One region of the Pseudomonas sp. NPDC090592 genome, then DNA from elsewhere that is predicted to be linked to it. Evidence: predicted binding sites of a transcription regulator. Region 1 holds the regulator's gene; the other holds the start of a gene.
What was found. Region 1 encodes sigma-54, which starts transcription at its own class of promoters, with help from an activator protein. Its sites were predicted from a motif close to ANTGGCATNNANNTTGCTNT; they were not measured.
Positions count from the first base shown of each region.

Region 2: a site for sigma-54 is predicted at 4,966-4,985, ahead of flhA (flagellar biosynthesis protein FlhA). Genes of this name have one in related genera too.

Region 1 is NZ_JBIVXJ010000015.1:100,364-107,887, reverse strand. Features, by position in the region: gene ACIQUI_RS15695 (ATP-binding cassette domain-containing protein) at 1-376, opposite strand, end outside; gene ACIQUI_RS15690 (SIS domain-containing protein) at 625-1,599, shown strand; gene ACIQUI_RS15685 (KdsC family phosphatase) at 1,611-2,135, shown strand; gene lptC (LPS export ABC transporter periplasmic protein LptC) at 2,144-2,716, shown strand; gene lptA (lipopolysaccharide transport periplasmic protein LptA) at 2,703-3,227, shown strand; gene lptB (LPS export ABC transporter ATP-binding protein) at 3,228-3,953, shown strand; gene ACIQUI_RS15665 (RNA polymerase factor sigma-54) at 4,130-5,623, shown strand; gene hpf (ribosome hibernation-promoting factor, HPF/YfiA family) at 5,703-6,011, shown strand; gene ptsN (PTS IIA-like nitrogen regulatory protein PtsN) at 6,024-6,488, shown strand; gene rapZ (RNase adapter RapZ) at 6,491-7,345, shown strand; gene ACIQUI_RS15645 (HPr family phosphocarrier protein) at 7,365-7,524, shown strand, end outside.
Region 2 is NZ_JBIVXJ010000040.1:7,337-14,860, reverse strand. Features, by position in the region: gene fliA (RNA polymerase sigma factor FliA) at 1-540, opposite strand, end outside; gene fleN (flagellar synthesis regulator FleN) at 537-1,379, opposite strand; gene flhF (flagellar biosynthesis protein FlhF) at 1,464-2,771, opposite strand; gene flhA (flagellar biosynthesis protein FlhA) at 2,783-4,912, opposite strand; gene flhB (flagellar biosynthesis protein FlhB) at 5,313-6,455, opposite strand; gene fliR (flagellar biosynthetic protein FliR) at 6,458-7,234, opposite strand; gene fliQ (flagellar biosynthesis protein FliQ) at 7,242-7,511, opposite strand.

The sequences.
Region 1 (7,524 bases):
GCACGATGTCACGGATCATTTCGTCCGACAGCTGGGTATGCACGCGCAGCGGGAACGCGACGTTCTCGAACACATCAAGGTCGGTGAACAGCGCGCCGCTCTGGAACAGCACACCCATCTGCTTGCGGGCGTCGAACAGATCGCTGCGCGACAGCGTCGGCAGGTTCTGCCCGGCAACCCATACCTCACCACTCGAGGGGCGCAGTTGCGCGCCCATCAGGCGGAGCAACGTGGTCTTGCCGCAACCCGATGGCCCCATGATGCCGGTGACCTTGCCGCGCGGGATGCGAATGTCGACGTTGCTGAAAATGCTGCGCGAACCGCGTTTGAAGGTAACCCCCTTCAACTCGACCGCGTAGGCGCTATCCACACTCATCTAGACTCCTTGCTAGTGCAGCCTCGTCCTAGTGGACGCCGGCCTCCGCAAGGAAGGCACACGCACCCCTGGCAGGCCGAATAGCGGCGAACTATAGCACCGCTGACGGCAGCGCCCCAAGGCCATGCAAGCAGTCGTTCAGCCCCGGGACAGGCTTTGCTGACTTTCGCCACAGCAATCGAAAGCGTGAGGGTTTTCGTCATTGCGCGTATAATCGCGGCCTTTTCATCAGGCATTGCTTTTTCGACATGAGCCAATCCAGCGAGCTGATCCAATCCGCCCAACGCACCCTGCGCCTGGAACTTGAGGCCGTAGAGGCCCTGCTGGCACGCATCGACGACAATTTCGTCAAGGCCTGCGAACTGATCCAGGCCTGCACGGGCCGGGTTGTCGTGGTCGGCATGGGCAAATCCGGGCACATCGGCAACAAGATCGCCGCCACCCTGGCCAGCACCGGCACACCAGCCTTTTTCGTGCACCCGGCCGAAGCCAGCCATGGCGACATGGGCATGATCACCCGCGATGATGTCATCCTTGCCCTGTCGAATTCCGGCAGCACTGCCGAGATCGTCACCCTGTTGCCACTGATCAAGCGCCTGGGCATCAAGCTGATCAGCCTGACCGGCAACCCGGACTCGCCCCTGGCCCAGGCCGCCGAGGTCAACCTCGACGCCCGTGTCGAGCAAGAGGCCTGCCCGCTGAACCTGGCGCCCACCTCCTCTACCACGGCATCGCTGGTGCTGGGTGACTGCCTGGCGATCGCCCTGCTCGAGGCCCGCGGCTTCACCGCCGAGGACTTTGCCTTCTCGCACCCGGGCGGCGCCCTGGGCCGACGCCTGCTGCTGAAGGTCGAAAACGTGATGCACAGCGGCGAAGAGCTGCCCCAGGTGCCGCGCGGCACCCTGCTGAAAGACGCACTGCTGGAAATGTCCCGAAAAGGTTTGGGCATGACCGTGATCGTCGAGGCTGACGGCAAGCTGGCCGGGATCTTCACCGACGGCGACCTGCGCCGCAGCCTGGACCGCAACATCGACGTGCACACCACCCTGATCGACCAGGTCATGACCGTGCATGGCAAGACGGCGCGAGCCGAAATGCTTGCCGCCGAGGCCCTGAAGATCATGGAAGACCACAAGATCGGCGCCCTGGTGGTGGTGGACCGCGAGGACCGCCCTACCGGTGCCCTGAACATGCACGACCTGCTGCGCGCCGGTGTAATGTAAGGAGCGATGGAATGAATCAGGACCTCATGCAACGCGCCAAGCGCATCAAGCTGGCAGTGTTCGACGTGGATGGCGTGCTCACCGACGGCCGCCTGTACTTCCTTGAAGACGGCAGCGAATTCAAGACCTTCAACACCCTCGACGGCCAGGGCATCAAGATGCTCATGAACGCGGGCGTGACCACTGCCATCATCAGCGGGCGCAAGACCCCGGTGGTCGAACGCCGGGCAAAGAACCTCGGTATCCCGCACCTGTTCCAGGGCCGTGAGGACAAATTGGTCGTGCTTGACGGCCTGCTCGCCGAACTGGGCCTAAGCTATGATCAAGTGGCCTACCTGGGCGACGACCTGCCGGACCTGCCGGTGATTCGCCGGGTGGCACTGGGAATGGCCGTGGCCAACGCCGCGCCGTTCGTACGCCAGCACGCCCATGGCGTGACCCAGGCACGCGGCGGCGAAGGTGCGGCCCGTGAATTCTGCGAACTGATCATGCAGGCCCAGGGCACCCTGGACGCTGCCAACGCCAATTACCTGTAAGGCTGCCCATGTTCAGCAAGAAAGCCCGCAATGTTGCGCTGCTCGCAGTGATCGCTGCCCTGCTGGTGGCGATCGGCTACTGGAATGTCAGCCCGGAAAGCTTCCTCGACAAGCCGGTGGCCCAGGTCGACGAAAGCGCCATCGACTACTATGCGATCAACGCCCACAGCGTGCAGTTTCTGCCCGACGGCAAACTGCAGTACGAAATGACTGCCGACAAGGTCGAACACCTCAAGGCCAGTGAAATCACCCTGCTGACCACGCCGGACCTGCACATGTACCGGGGCACCGAATACCCGTGGCACGTGCAAAGCACCCGCGCCGAGGTCAATCCGGACGGTACCGAAGTCGAGCTGATCGACAAGGTACGGGTTGCCCGCACTGACGAAAAGCAGCGCGAAACCATCATTACCAGCTCACGCATGACTGTGTTCCCGCAGAAGCAATATGCGCAGACCGAGCAAGCCGTTAGAATCGACGGCGCCGGTGGCACTACTACGGGCAAAGGAATGAAAGCGTATTTGAAAGAAGGCAAGATGGACTTGCTCTCTAACGTAAGAGGACAGTATGAGGCTCGTTAAAACCCTCCCCCTTCTGCTCAGCCTGAGCGCAGCACTGGGAAGCGCGAGCGCCCTCGCCCTGCCGAATGACCGTGACCAGCCAATCCGAATCCAGGCGGACAATGCCCACCTGGATGACAAGCAAGGCGTGGCTACCTATACCGGCGACGTGATCATCACCCAGGGTTCGATGATGATCAAAGGCAACACCGTGACCATCACCCGTTCCGCCGCCGGCGATATCGACGTGGTGACCTCGGTGGGCAACCTGGCCTACTTCGAGCAGCAACAGAGCGCAGCCAAGCCGGACAAGATGAAAGGCTGGGGCGTGACTATCCAGTATCAGGCGCAGAAAGACCTGGTGATCCTCACCGACCGTGCCAAGGTCGAGAACGAGGGCAACACCACCGAAGGCGAGAAAATCGTCTACAACACCCAGACCCAGGTGGCAACTGCCGGTCGCGGTGGCAACGTGACCTCACCGCGTCAGCGTATCGACATGGTGATCCAGCCCAAGAAGAAGGCCGAGTAAATGGCAACCCTCAAAGCCCAGCACCTGGCCAAGAGCTACAAGGGGCGTCAGGTGGTACGTGACGTCAGCCTGTCGATCGACAGCGGCCAGATCGTCGGCTTGCTCGGCCCCAACGGTGCCGGCAAGACCACCTGCTTCTACATGATTGTCGGGCTGGTGCAGGCCGAGCAGGGCCGCGTGCTCATCGACAACCTCGATGTCAGCCACCAGCCCATGCACGGCCGCGCCCGCGCCGGCATCGGCTACCTGCCGCAGGAAGCTTCGATCTTCCGCAAGCTGTCGGTGGCCGACAACATCATGGCCATCCTCGAGACCCGCAAGGACCTCGACCGCGAAGGCCGGCGCAAAGAGCTGGAAAGCCTGCTGCAGGAATTCCACATCAGCCACATCCGCGATAACCTCGGCATGAGCCTCTCCGGTGGTGAACGCCGCCGCGTAGAGATTGCCCGCGCCCTGGCGACCGCGCCCAAGTTCATCCTGCTGGACGAACCATTTGCCGGTGTCGACCCGATCTCGGTCGGCGACATCAAGCAGATCATCCACCATCTCAAGGCCAAGGGCATCGGTGTACTCATCACCGACCACAACGTGCGTGAGACCCTGGATATTTGCGAAACCGCCTATATCGTCAATGATGGCCGCCTGATCGCTGAAGGCGATGCCGAGACCATCCTGGCCAACGACCTGGTGAAAGAGGTTTACCTGGGCCACGAGTTCCGGCTCTGACCCCGGCACATGCCTGGAGTACTGGCAGATCGCCCTGAAACCGGGGCTAAAGTTGTTACAGTGCTCTAGGCAAACGCTACAATTTAAGGCATAAAACTTGCTTGATCTGGCGCCCTGGCGCCCTCGTGTAGTGGATGGCGCATGCGCGCCGGCGAACAAGGTATTAAGCCCCAGCCATGAAACCATCGCTCGTCCTAAAAATGGGCCAGCAACTGACGATGACACCGCAGTTGCAACAGGCCATCCGCCTGCTCCAGCTTTCTACCCTGGACCTCCAACAGGAAATCCAGGAAGCGCTGGAGTCGAACCCGATGCTCGAACGTCAGGAAGACGGCGAGGACTTCGACAACAGCGACCCGATGGCGGACAACGCCGAGAACAAACCGGCCGCCGAAGTCCAGGACAACAGCTTCCAGGAGAGCACTGTCAGTGCCGACAACCTGGAAGACGGTGAGTGGAGCGAGCGCATCCCCAACGAGCTTCCGGTCGACACCGCCTGGGAAGACATCTACCAGACCAGCGCCAGCAGCCTGCCGAGCAACGATGACGACGAGTGGGACTTCACCACCCGCACATCGGCCGGCGAGAGCCTGCAAAGCCACCTGCTGTGGCAGCTGAACCTGGCGCCGATGTCCGACACCGACCGCCTGATCGCCGTTACCCTGATCGACAGCATCAACGGCCAGGGCTACCTGGAAGACACCCTCGAGGAAATCTGCGCCGGTTTCGACCCGGAGCTGGATATCGAGCTGGACGAGGTCGAAGCGGTGCTGCACCGCATCCAGCAGTTCGAGCCAGCCGGCGTCGGCGCCCGCAACCTGGGCGAATGCCTGCTGCTGCAACTGCGCCAATTGCCCGCCAATACCCCGTGGATGACCGAAGCCAAGCGCCTGGTCACTGATTTCATCGACCTGCTCGGCAGCCGTGACTACAGCCAGCTGATGCGCCGCATGAAAATCAAGGAAGACGAGCTGCGCCAGGTGATCGAGCTGGTGCAAAGCCTGAACCCGCGCCCCGGTTCGCAAATCGAGTCCAGCGAGCCTGAATACGTGGTACCTGACGTCATCGTGCGCAAAGACAGCGAGCGCTGGCTGGTGGAGCTGAACCAGGAAGCCGTCCCGCGCCTGCGCGTCAACCCGCAGTACGCCGGCTTCGTCCGCCGTGCCGATACCAGCGCCGACAACACCTTCATGCGCAACCAGTTGCAGGAAGCGCGCTGGTTCATCAAGAGCCTGCAAAGCCGCAACGAAACCCTGATGAAGGTTGCCACGCAGATCGTCGAGCACCAGCGCGGCTTCCTCGACCACGGTGACGAAGCGATGAAGCCCTTGGTGCTGCACGACATCGCCGAAGCGGTAGGCATGCACGAGTCGACCATTTCGCGGGTGACCACGCAGAAATACATGCACACACCGCGTGGCATCTACGAGCTGAAATACTTTTTCTCCAGCCACGTCAGCACCTCCGAAGGCGGAGAATGCTCGTCCACAGCGATCCGCGCGATCATCAAGAAACTGGTTGCCGCGGAAAATCAGAAAAAGCCATTGAGTGACAGCAAGATCGCTGGTTTACTGGAGGCACAAGGCATCCAGGTAGCCCGTCGCACCGTCGCCAAGTACCGCGAGTCCCTCGGCATCGCACCGTCGAGCGAGCGCAAGCGACTGATGTAGCGCCTGAGATGTGCCACAGCGTTTGTGGGGCAGGTGCAAGACCTGCCTCTTTATGCACGGGCAACAAAGGAGAAGCTGTATGCAAGTCAACATCAGTGGACACCATGTAGAAGTCACCCAGCCACTGCGCGATTACGTGCTCGAGAAGCTCACTCGCGTGGAGGGCCACTTTGACAAGATCACCAACGCGCAGGTCATCCTGAAAGTCGAGAAGCTGCAGCAGAAGGTCGAGGCGACCCTGCAGATTCCGGGCGGCGAGGTGGTTGCCAATGCCGAACACGAAGACATGTATGCAGCGATCGACGCCATGGCCGACAAGCTCGACCGCCAACTGAAAAAACACAAGGAAAAACAGCAAAGCCTGCTGCAAGGTGCAGCTGCCCGCTGATCCCCCTCATCCATGATCCGACTTGAAACCATCCTGACCCCCGGCCGTTCCCTTGTGAACGTGCCGGGCGGCAGCAAGAAGCGCGCCCTGGAAAAGGTCGCCACCGTCATCGCCGAACAAGTGCCAGAACTGGAGATGCAAGACGTCTTCGAAAAGCTGGTCGCCCGGGAAAAACTCGGCTCGACCGGTTTCGGCAATGGCATCGCCATCCCGCACTGCCGGCTTGAAGGTTGCACCTCCCCGGTCAGCGCCCTGCTGCACCTTGAAGCCCCAATCGATTACGACGCCATCGATGGCGCACCCGTGGACCTGCTGTTCGTCCTGTTGGTGCCCGAAGCTGCCACCGATGCACACCTGGAACTGCTGCGCCAGATTGCCAGCATGCTCGATCGCAAAGAGGTTCGTGATCGCCTGCGTGCCGCCAGCAGTGACGAGGCCCTGTACCAGGTTGTCCTGGACGTACAGAACGAGCACTGAACATGCGCCTGATCATTGTCAGCGGCCGGTCCGGCTCCGGCAAGAGCACCGCCCTCGATGTCCTGGAAGACAACGGTTTCTACTGCATTGACAACCTTCCCGCCGGGCTGCTGCCGCAGTTGGCGGAAGAAGCACTGATCAACACCGAACTGCTGCAACCGAAGGTTGCCGTGTCGATTGACGCACGCAACCTGCCTAGCCACCTGACGCGCTTCCCCGAATTGCTCGAAGAAGCCCGTGCGCGCAACATCCAGTGCGATGTGTTGTTCCTGGATGCCGACGAAGACATGCTGCTCAAGCGCTTCTCGGAAACCCGCCGACGGCATCCACTGACCAATGCCAATCGCTCGCTGGCCGAAGCGATCCGCGTCGAAAACGAACTTCTGGGCCCGATCGCCGACCTGGCCGACCTGAAGATCGACACCACCAGCCTCAACCTTTATCAGTTGCGTGATTCGATCAAGCTGCGCCTGCTCAACCAACCCGAGCCTGGCACCGCGTTCCTGGTCGAGTCGTTCGGCTTCAAGCGCGGCATGCCGGTCGATGCCGACCTGGTGTTCGATGTGCGCTGCCTGCCCAACCCCTACTGGAAGCCCGAGCTGCGCGAGCACTCTGGCCTCGACCAACCGGTTGTCGAGTACCTGGCCGCACAGCCGGATGTCGAAGACATGTACAACGACATTTCCAGCTACCTGCTCAAATGGTTGCCCCGCTTCGCTGCCAGCAACCGAGCCTACGTCACCATTGCCATTGGCTGCACCGGCGGCCACCACCGTTCGGTGTACATCACCGAACGCCTTGGTCAACAGCTGCAGCAATCCCTGAAAAACGTCCAGGTCCGCCACCGCGACCTCTAGCCCAAGGATCCGCCCCACGATGCCCGCCCGCGAAATCACCATCATCAACAAGTTGGGTCTGCATGCCCGGGCGGCAGCCAAGTTCGTCGGCGTCGCCGGCCGCTTCCCCTGTGCAGTCAGGGTGGGCCGTGCGCCGGACAAGCTGGTGGATGGCAAGAGCATCATGGCAGTGATGATGC
Region 2 (7,524 bases), on a different contig from region 1:
TTCGTCCTCCAGCCCACGCGCCGGTTCCACATGGCCACTGGCGCCGTCCTCATGCAGCCCTTCGTGCTCGCCGTCCTGCAACAGGTCGTCAAAGCTGAACAGGCGGCTACCCAAGGTATCGTTCAAGATCCCGTAGTAATCATCGAGACTCAATTGGAGTTCGGCAGCAACTTCATGATCTTTAGCGTCGCGGCCGGTTCTGGCTTCAACGGCACGCATCGCGTCACTGACCATGCGGGTGTTGCGGTGCACCGAGCGCGGCGCCCAGTCACCCTTGCGCACCTCGTCCAGCATGGCGCCGCGGATACGGATGCCGGCATAGGTTTCGAAACTGGCGCCTTTGCTGGCGTCATACTTGTTGGCCACTTCCAGCAGGCCGATCATGCCGGCCTGGATCAAGTCCTCGACCTGCACGTTGGCTGGCAAACGCGCCAGCAGGTGGTAGGCAATGCGTTTGACCAGCGGTGCATAGCGTTCGATCAGCTCGTACTGGGCGTCTTTCGCCGCCCGGCTGTACATCTTGAAGCCGCTCGCGTTCATAGCACGGGTCCCGCGCTGGTGGGTTGCACCAGGCGCTCGACGAAGAACTCCAGGTGGCCACGCGGGTTGGCCGGCAGCGGCCAGCTGTCAACCTTCTGGGCAATCGCCTTGAAAGCCAGCGCACACTTGGAGCGGGGGAAGGCTTCGTACACGGCACGCTGCTTCTGCACCGCCTTGCGCACGCACTCGTCGTACGGCACGGCACCCACGTACTGCAGGGCAACGTCAAGGAACCGGTCGGTAACCTTGGTCAGCTTGGCGAACAGGTTGCGCCCTTCCTGCGGGCTCTGCGCCATGTTGGCCAGCACGCGGAAACGGTTCATGCCGTAGTCGCGGTTAAGCAGCTTGATCAGGGCGTAGGCGTCGGTGATCGAGGTAGGCTCGTCGCACACCACCAGCAACACTTCCTGGGCGGCGCGAACAAAGCTGACGACCGACTCACCGATACCCGCAGCGGTGTCGATCACCAGCACATCGAGGTTGTCGCCGATTTCGCTGAACGCTTGGATCAGCCCGGCATGCTGGGCCGGGGCCAGGTGCACCATGCTCTGGGTGCCCGACGCTGCCGGCACGATGCGCACACCGCCAGGCCCTTGCAGCATCACGTCACGCAGCTCGCAGCGCCCTTCAATGACATCGGCCAGGGTACGTTTGGGAGTGAGGCCCAGCAACACGTCGACGTTGGCCAGGCCAAGGTCGGCGTCAAGCAACATGACCCTGCGGCCAAGCTCGGCCAGCGCCAGGGACAAGTTCACTGAAACGTTAGTCTTGCCGACGCCACCTTTGCCACCGGTCACGGCGATCACCTGTACGGGATGCATGCTACCCATGTCTGTTATTTACCTTGTCTCGCTGGGACTCAGGCCACACGCGGGGCAATTCTGCGTACCCCTTGGCATAGCTACTTTGCACACGCTTCATGATCAACCCGCTCGCCGTGGGTTGTGATAGAGATCGGCGAACATGTCGGCCATGGCCTCTTCGCTGGGCTCGTCCTGCTGCTGCACATTGACCGCACGGGAGACCAGCTGGTGGCCACGCGGCAGGTGCAGGTCGTCAGGAATGCGCGGGCCGTCGGTGAGGTAGGCCACGGGCAGTTCATGACTGATGGCAAGGCTCAGCACATCACCGAGGCTTGCCGTTTCATCAAGTTTGGTCAGGATGCAGCCGGCCAGGCCACAGCGCTTGTAGCTGTGGTAGGCGGCGGTCAGCACCTGCTTCTGGCTGGTGGTGGCCAGCACCAGGTAATTCTTCGCGGCAATGCCACGCCCGGCCAGGGTTTCCAGTTGCATGCGCAGGGCCGGGTCGCTGGCCTGCAGGCCGGCGGTATCGATCAGCACCACACGCTTGCGCAGCAGCGGCTCCAGCGCTGCAGCCAGCGACTGGCCCGGGTCGACGTAGGTCACCGGCACGTTGAGAATGCGGCCCAGGGTCTTGAGCTGCTCCTGGGCGCCAATGCGGAAGCTGTCCATGCTCACCAGTGCCAGGTTCTGTGCGCCGTACTTGAGCACGTAACGGGCAGCCAGCTTGGCCAAGGTAGTGGTTTTGCCCATGCCGGCCGGGCCGACCATGGCAATCACCCCGCCCTCTTCGATCGGCTCGATTTCGGGAATCTCGATCATGCGGGCCAGGTGGGCCAGCAGCATGCGCCAGGCCTGGCGAGGCTCTTCGATTTCGTTGGTCAGGTCGAGCAGTTCGCGGGCAATCGGCCCGGACAGGCCGATGCGCTGCAGGCGGCGCCACAGGTTGGCCTGCTGCGGTTTGCTGCCCTGCAGTTGGGTCCAGGCCAGCGAACCCAGCTGCACTTCAAGCAGCTCGCGCAGGCCCGACAGCTCGGAGCGCATGGCATCGAACAGGCGCGGGTCGACCGGCGCCGCAGCGGGGGCGGCGGCGGCCTCGGGGGCATCGACGTGCGGTTCGATCAATGGCTCGGCGGCGGTCAACGACTGCCCGGCAAACAATTGGCGGTTGTTGTCGCTGCTGTCCTGGCGGTGGTCCAGCTCGGCCTGGGCAGTGGCAATGCGCGTATGGGTCTTGCGCAGCTCTTCTTCCAGCTCGGCGTTGGGCACACGCGGGGCCAGGGCGGACAGCTTGTAGTCCAGCGCGGCCGTCAGTTCGACACCACCGGCAATGCGGCGGTTGCCAATGATCGCGGCATCGGCGCCCAGCTCATCACGGACCAGCTTCATGGCCTGACGCATATCGGCGGCGAAAAATCGCTTAACTTGCATTATCCACTACCTCAGCCGTTAGGGCCCACGGTGGCAACGATGGTGACTTGCTTGTTGTCCGGTATTTCCTGATACGCCAGAACATGCAAATTCGGTACAGCCAGGCGACCGAAACGCGACAGCATGGCGCGGATCGGGCCGGCGACCAGAAGGATAGCCGGCTGGCCCTGCATTTCCTGGCGCTGGGCCGCTTCGATCAGCGAACGTTGCAGCTTCTCGGCCATGCTGGGCTCCAGAAGAACACCATCTTCCTGACCCTGCCCGGCCCTTTGCAGACTATTGAGCAAGATCTGTTCCAACCTTGGCTCCAGGGTAATCACAGGCAGCTCGGACTCAACACCGACAATGCTTTGCACGATGGCGCGACACAATCCGACGCGCACTGCCGCCACCAGCGCGGCGGTATCTTGACTCTTGCCGGCGTTATTCGCGATCGCTTCGGCGATACTGCGAATATCGCGCACCGGCACCTGTTCCGACAACAGTGCCTGTAGCACCTTGAGCAGGCCCGACAAGGAAATGACACCTGGCACCAGTTCTTCTGCAAGTTTAGGCGATGCCTTGGCCAGCACCTGCAACAGTTGCTGGACCTCTTCGTGGCCGATCAGCTCGTGGCAGTGCTTCTGCAAGATCTGGTTGAGGTGGGTGGCCACCACGGTACTGGCGTCGACCACCGTGTAGCCCAGCGATTGCGCCTGGGAGCGCTGGCCAACGTCGATCCACACGGCCTCCAGGCCAAACGCCGGGTCGCGTGCGGCAATGCCGTTTAGGGTACCGAACACCTGCCCCGGGTTGATCGCCAGCTCGCGGTCCGGGTAGATCTCGGCCTCGGCCAGGATCACCCCCATCAGGGTCAGGCGATAGGCGCTGGGCTGCAGGTCGAGGTTGTCGCGAATATGCACGGTGGGCATCAGGAAGCCCAGGTCTTGCGACAGCTTCTTGCGCACACCCTTGATCCGCGCCAGCAACTGGCCGCCCTGGTTGCGGTCGACCAGCGGGATCAAGCGGTAGCCAACCTCCAGGCCGATCATGTCGATGGGCGTCACATCGTCCCAGCCAAGCTCCTTGGTCTCTTGCGCGCGCTGTGGCGAAGGCAGCAGGTCTTGCTGGCGCTGCGCCTCTTGCTGCGCCTCCAGTTTGGCCTTGTTCTGCTTTTTCCACACCAGATAGGCACCGCCACCGGCCAGTAGGCCGAGGCTGAGGAAGGCCACGTGCGGCATGCCCGGTACCAGGCCCATGACGATCATCAGCGCACCGGACACCGCCAGCGCCTTGGGCGAATCGAACATCTGCCGGTTGATCAGCTTGCCCATGTCCTCGGAGCCCGAGGCGCGGGTGACCATGATCGCCGCTGCGGTGGACAGCAACAGTGATGGCAATTGCGCCACCAAACCGTCACCAATGGTCAGCAGGGCGTACACCTTGCCGGCGTCGCTGAAGGTCATGCCGTGTTGCAGCATGCCGATCAGCATGCCGCCGATCAGGTTGATGAACAGGATCAGCAGGCCGGCGATGGCGTCACCGCGGACGAACTTGCTGGCACCGTCCATCGAGCCGTAGAACTCGGCCTCCTGCGCCACTTCGGCACGGCGGTGCTTGGCCTGCGCCTGGTCGATCAGGCCGGCGTTGAGGTCGGCGTCGATGGCCATCTGCTTGCCGGGCATGGCATCCAGGGTGAAGCGTGCGCTCACTTCCGAGATACGCCCGGCACCCTTGGTCACCACCACGAAGTTGATGATCATGAGGATGGCGAACACCACGCCGCCGACCACGTAGTTGCCGCCGATCACCACCTCACCGAAGGCCTGGATCACCTTGCCGGCAGCGCCGTGGCCTTCCTGGCCATGCAGCATGACCACCCGGGTGGACGCCACGTTCAGGGCCAGGCGCAGCAGCGTGGCCACCAGCAGGATGGTGGGGAATGCGGCGAAGTCGAGCGGCCGCAGGGCGTAGACGCACACCAGCAGCACCACGATCGACAGGGCGATGTTGAAGGTAAAGAACACGTCGAGCAGGAACGGCGGTATCGGCAACATCATCATTGCCAACATCACCAGCAGCAGCAGCGGCACGCCCAGGTTGCCCCGGCCGAGCCCGGCCAGGTTGTTGCGGGCATTGCTGATTAACTGAGTGCGATCCACCGCGAGTCCTCTTGATGCAAAACTTTGACGCCACAGGGGCATCTGCGGCTGGCATTGCAAGAAGCTTTCCAACTTTGCAGTTTGAGAGTTCGCCTTGGATTTTTTGGTGCCCGGAAGATCGAGCGCCGCCCGCGCGGCGCTTCGCGGGGCAAGCCCGCTCCCACATTTGTTGCAACGTGGCCATGCCTGTGGAAGCGGCGTTGCCCGCCTGGGTGCATGCCTCAAGACAGGTGGGGCAGCGACAGCGCCAGTCAGGAAATTGAGTCATGGCAACAAGGCTCACAACCATGGCCTCACAGGTTCGGCACGTTGCAACAAATGTGGGAGCGGGCTTGCCCCGCGAAGCGCCGCGCGGGCGGCGCTCGATCTCATAGGCGCCGCAAATCCACCGCCGAACACATCAACTGTCGCGGCGCAGGTCTGGCGGTATCGGCAGGTCGTCTTTCAGCGGCTCTGGCCGCTTGCCCCTGCCGGCACGGTACTGACGGATCTGGAACACGTAGGCCAATACCTGCGCCACCGCCAGATACAAGCCCGCAGGAATTTCCTGCTCAGGCTCGGTGGAGTAATAGATCGCCCGCGCCAACGCCGGCGATTCGAGGATCTGGATCTTGTGCTCCACGCCAATCTCGCGAATCTTCAAGGCCATGAAGTCGGTACCCTTGGCCAGCAGCAGCGGCGCCGTGCCGCCCTTTTCCGGGTCGTACTGCAAGGCCACCGCATAGTGCGTCGGGTTGGTGATGATCACGTCGGCTTGCGGCACCGCCGCCATCATGCGCCGCTGCGACATCTCGCGCTGCAACTGACGAATACGCTGCTTGACCTCGGGCTTACCCTCGCTGTCCTTGTATTCGTCGCGCACTTCCTGCTTGGTCATCTTCATTTTCTTGTGCGTCTGGTACAGCTGGAACGGCACATCCGCCGCTGCAATCAGCAGCAGCCCGGCCGACATCCACAGCGCACTCCAGCCCACCACCTGCAGGCTATGGATGATCGCCTGTTCCAGCGGTTCGTTGGCGATCGACAGCAAGGCCTGGCGATCGTTGATCAGCACCACCACGGCCACCACCAGAATGACGAAGAACTTGGCCAATGCCTTCAGCAACTCGGTCAGGCTGTTCATCGAGAACATGCGCTTGATCCCAGACAACGGGTTCATGCGGCTGAACTTGGGCTCCAGCAGGCTGCCGGAAAACAGGAAACCGCCCAAGGCGATGGGTGCCACGAAGGAGATCACGAACAGCAGGATGAGGATCGGCTGCACCGCCCAGATCGCCATCTTTCCCGAGGCCAGCAGAAAAGCCCCCATGGCGCGCTCATCGACGATCACCTCGCGGGTCAGGCTGAAGTTCATGTGCATCAACGCCAGCAGCGTCTCGGCCAGGTGGCCGCCGAAGGCCAACAAGCCGCCGGCGCCAGCCAGGGTCACCGCCACCGTGTTCAGCTCCTTGGAGCGCGCAATCTCGCCTTTCTCGCGGGCATCGCGCTTGCGCTTCTCGGTGGGGTCTTCTGTCTTGTCCTGGCCACTCTCGCTTTCAGACATGCTTAGCGCGCCCTCGCCAGTTCACGCAGCCATTGCAGCGCTTCGCTGGCCAATGTCTGGTAGTGGGACAGCACATCGGCCAGGCCAACCCAGAAAATGAGCATGCCCATCACCAGGGTCAGCGGAAAGCCGATGGAGAAGATGTTCAACTGAGGCGCCGCGCGGGTCATCACGCCAAAGGCGATGTTCACCACCAGCAAGGCGGCAATCACCGGCAAAATCAACAGCAAGCCGGCCGCGAACACCCACCCCAGGCGCCCCGCCAGCTCCCAGTACTGGTTGACCACCAGCGCATTGCCAACCGGCAAGGTGGTAAAGCTCTCGGTCAGCACCTCGAACACCACCAGGTGGCCGTTCATCAGCAGGAACAGCACGCTCACCAGCATGGTCAGGAACTGGCTGATCACCGTGACGTTCACGCCGTTGGCGGGGTCTACCATCGAGGCGAAGGCCATGCCCATCTGCACCGCGACGATCTGACCGGCGATCACGAAGGCCTGGAACAGCAACTGCAAGGCCAGGCCGAACAGCGCGCCGACAATGATCTGCTCGGCGCACAGCAGCAGGCCGCGCAGGCTCAACGGGTCGAATTCGGGCAACGGTGGCAGCGCCGGCACGATGACCACGGTGATCGCCACCGCTACGTACAGGCGAACCCGCGCAGGCAGCATGCGGGTACCGAAGATCGGCATGGTCATCAATACCGCAGTCACCCTGAACAAGGGCAGGATGAAGGTGGCAACCCAGGTGCCGATCTGCGTGTCGGTCAGCTCCAGCATCAGCGCCTCAACCGATCAGTTGCGGGATGTTGGTGTAGAGGTTGGTGATGTACTCCATGAACTTCTGCACCAGCCAAGGCCCCGCAACGATCAGCGTAATCAGCATGACCAGCAGGCGCGGCAGAAAGCTCAGGGTCTGTTCGTTGATCTGCGTGGCGGCCTGGAACATCGCCACCACCAGGCCCACCAGCAGGCTCGGCACCACCAGCACGGCAACCATCAGGGTGGTCAGCCACAAGGCATCGCGGAACAGGTCGACAGCAACTTCAGGTGTCATCGGCGGCTCTCCT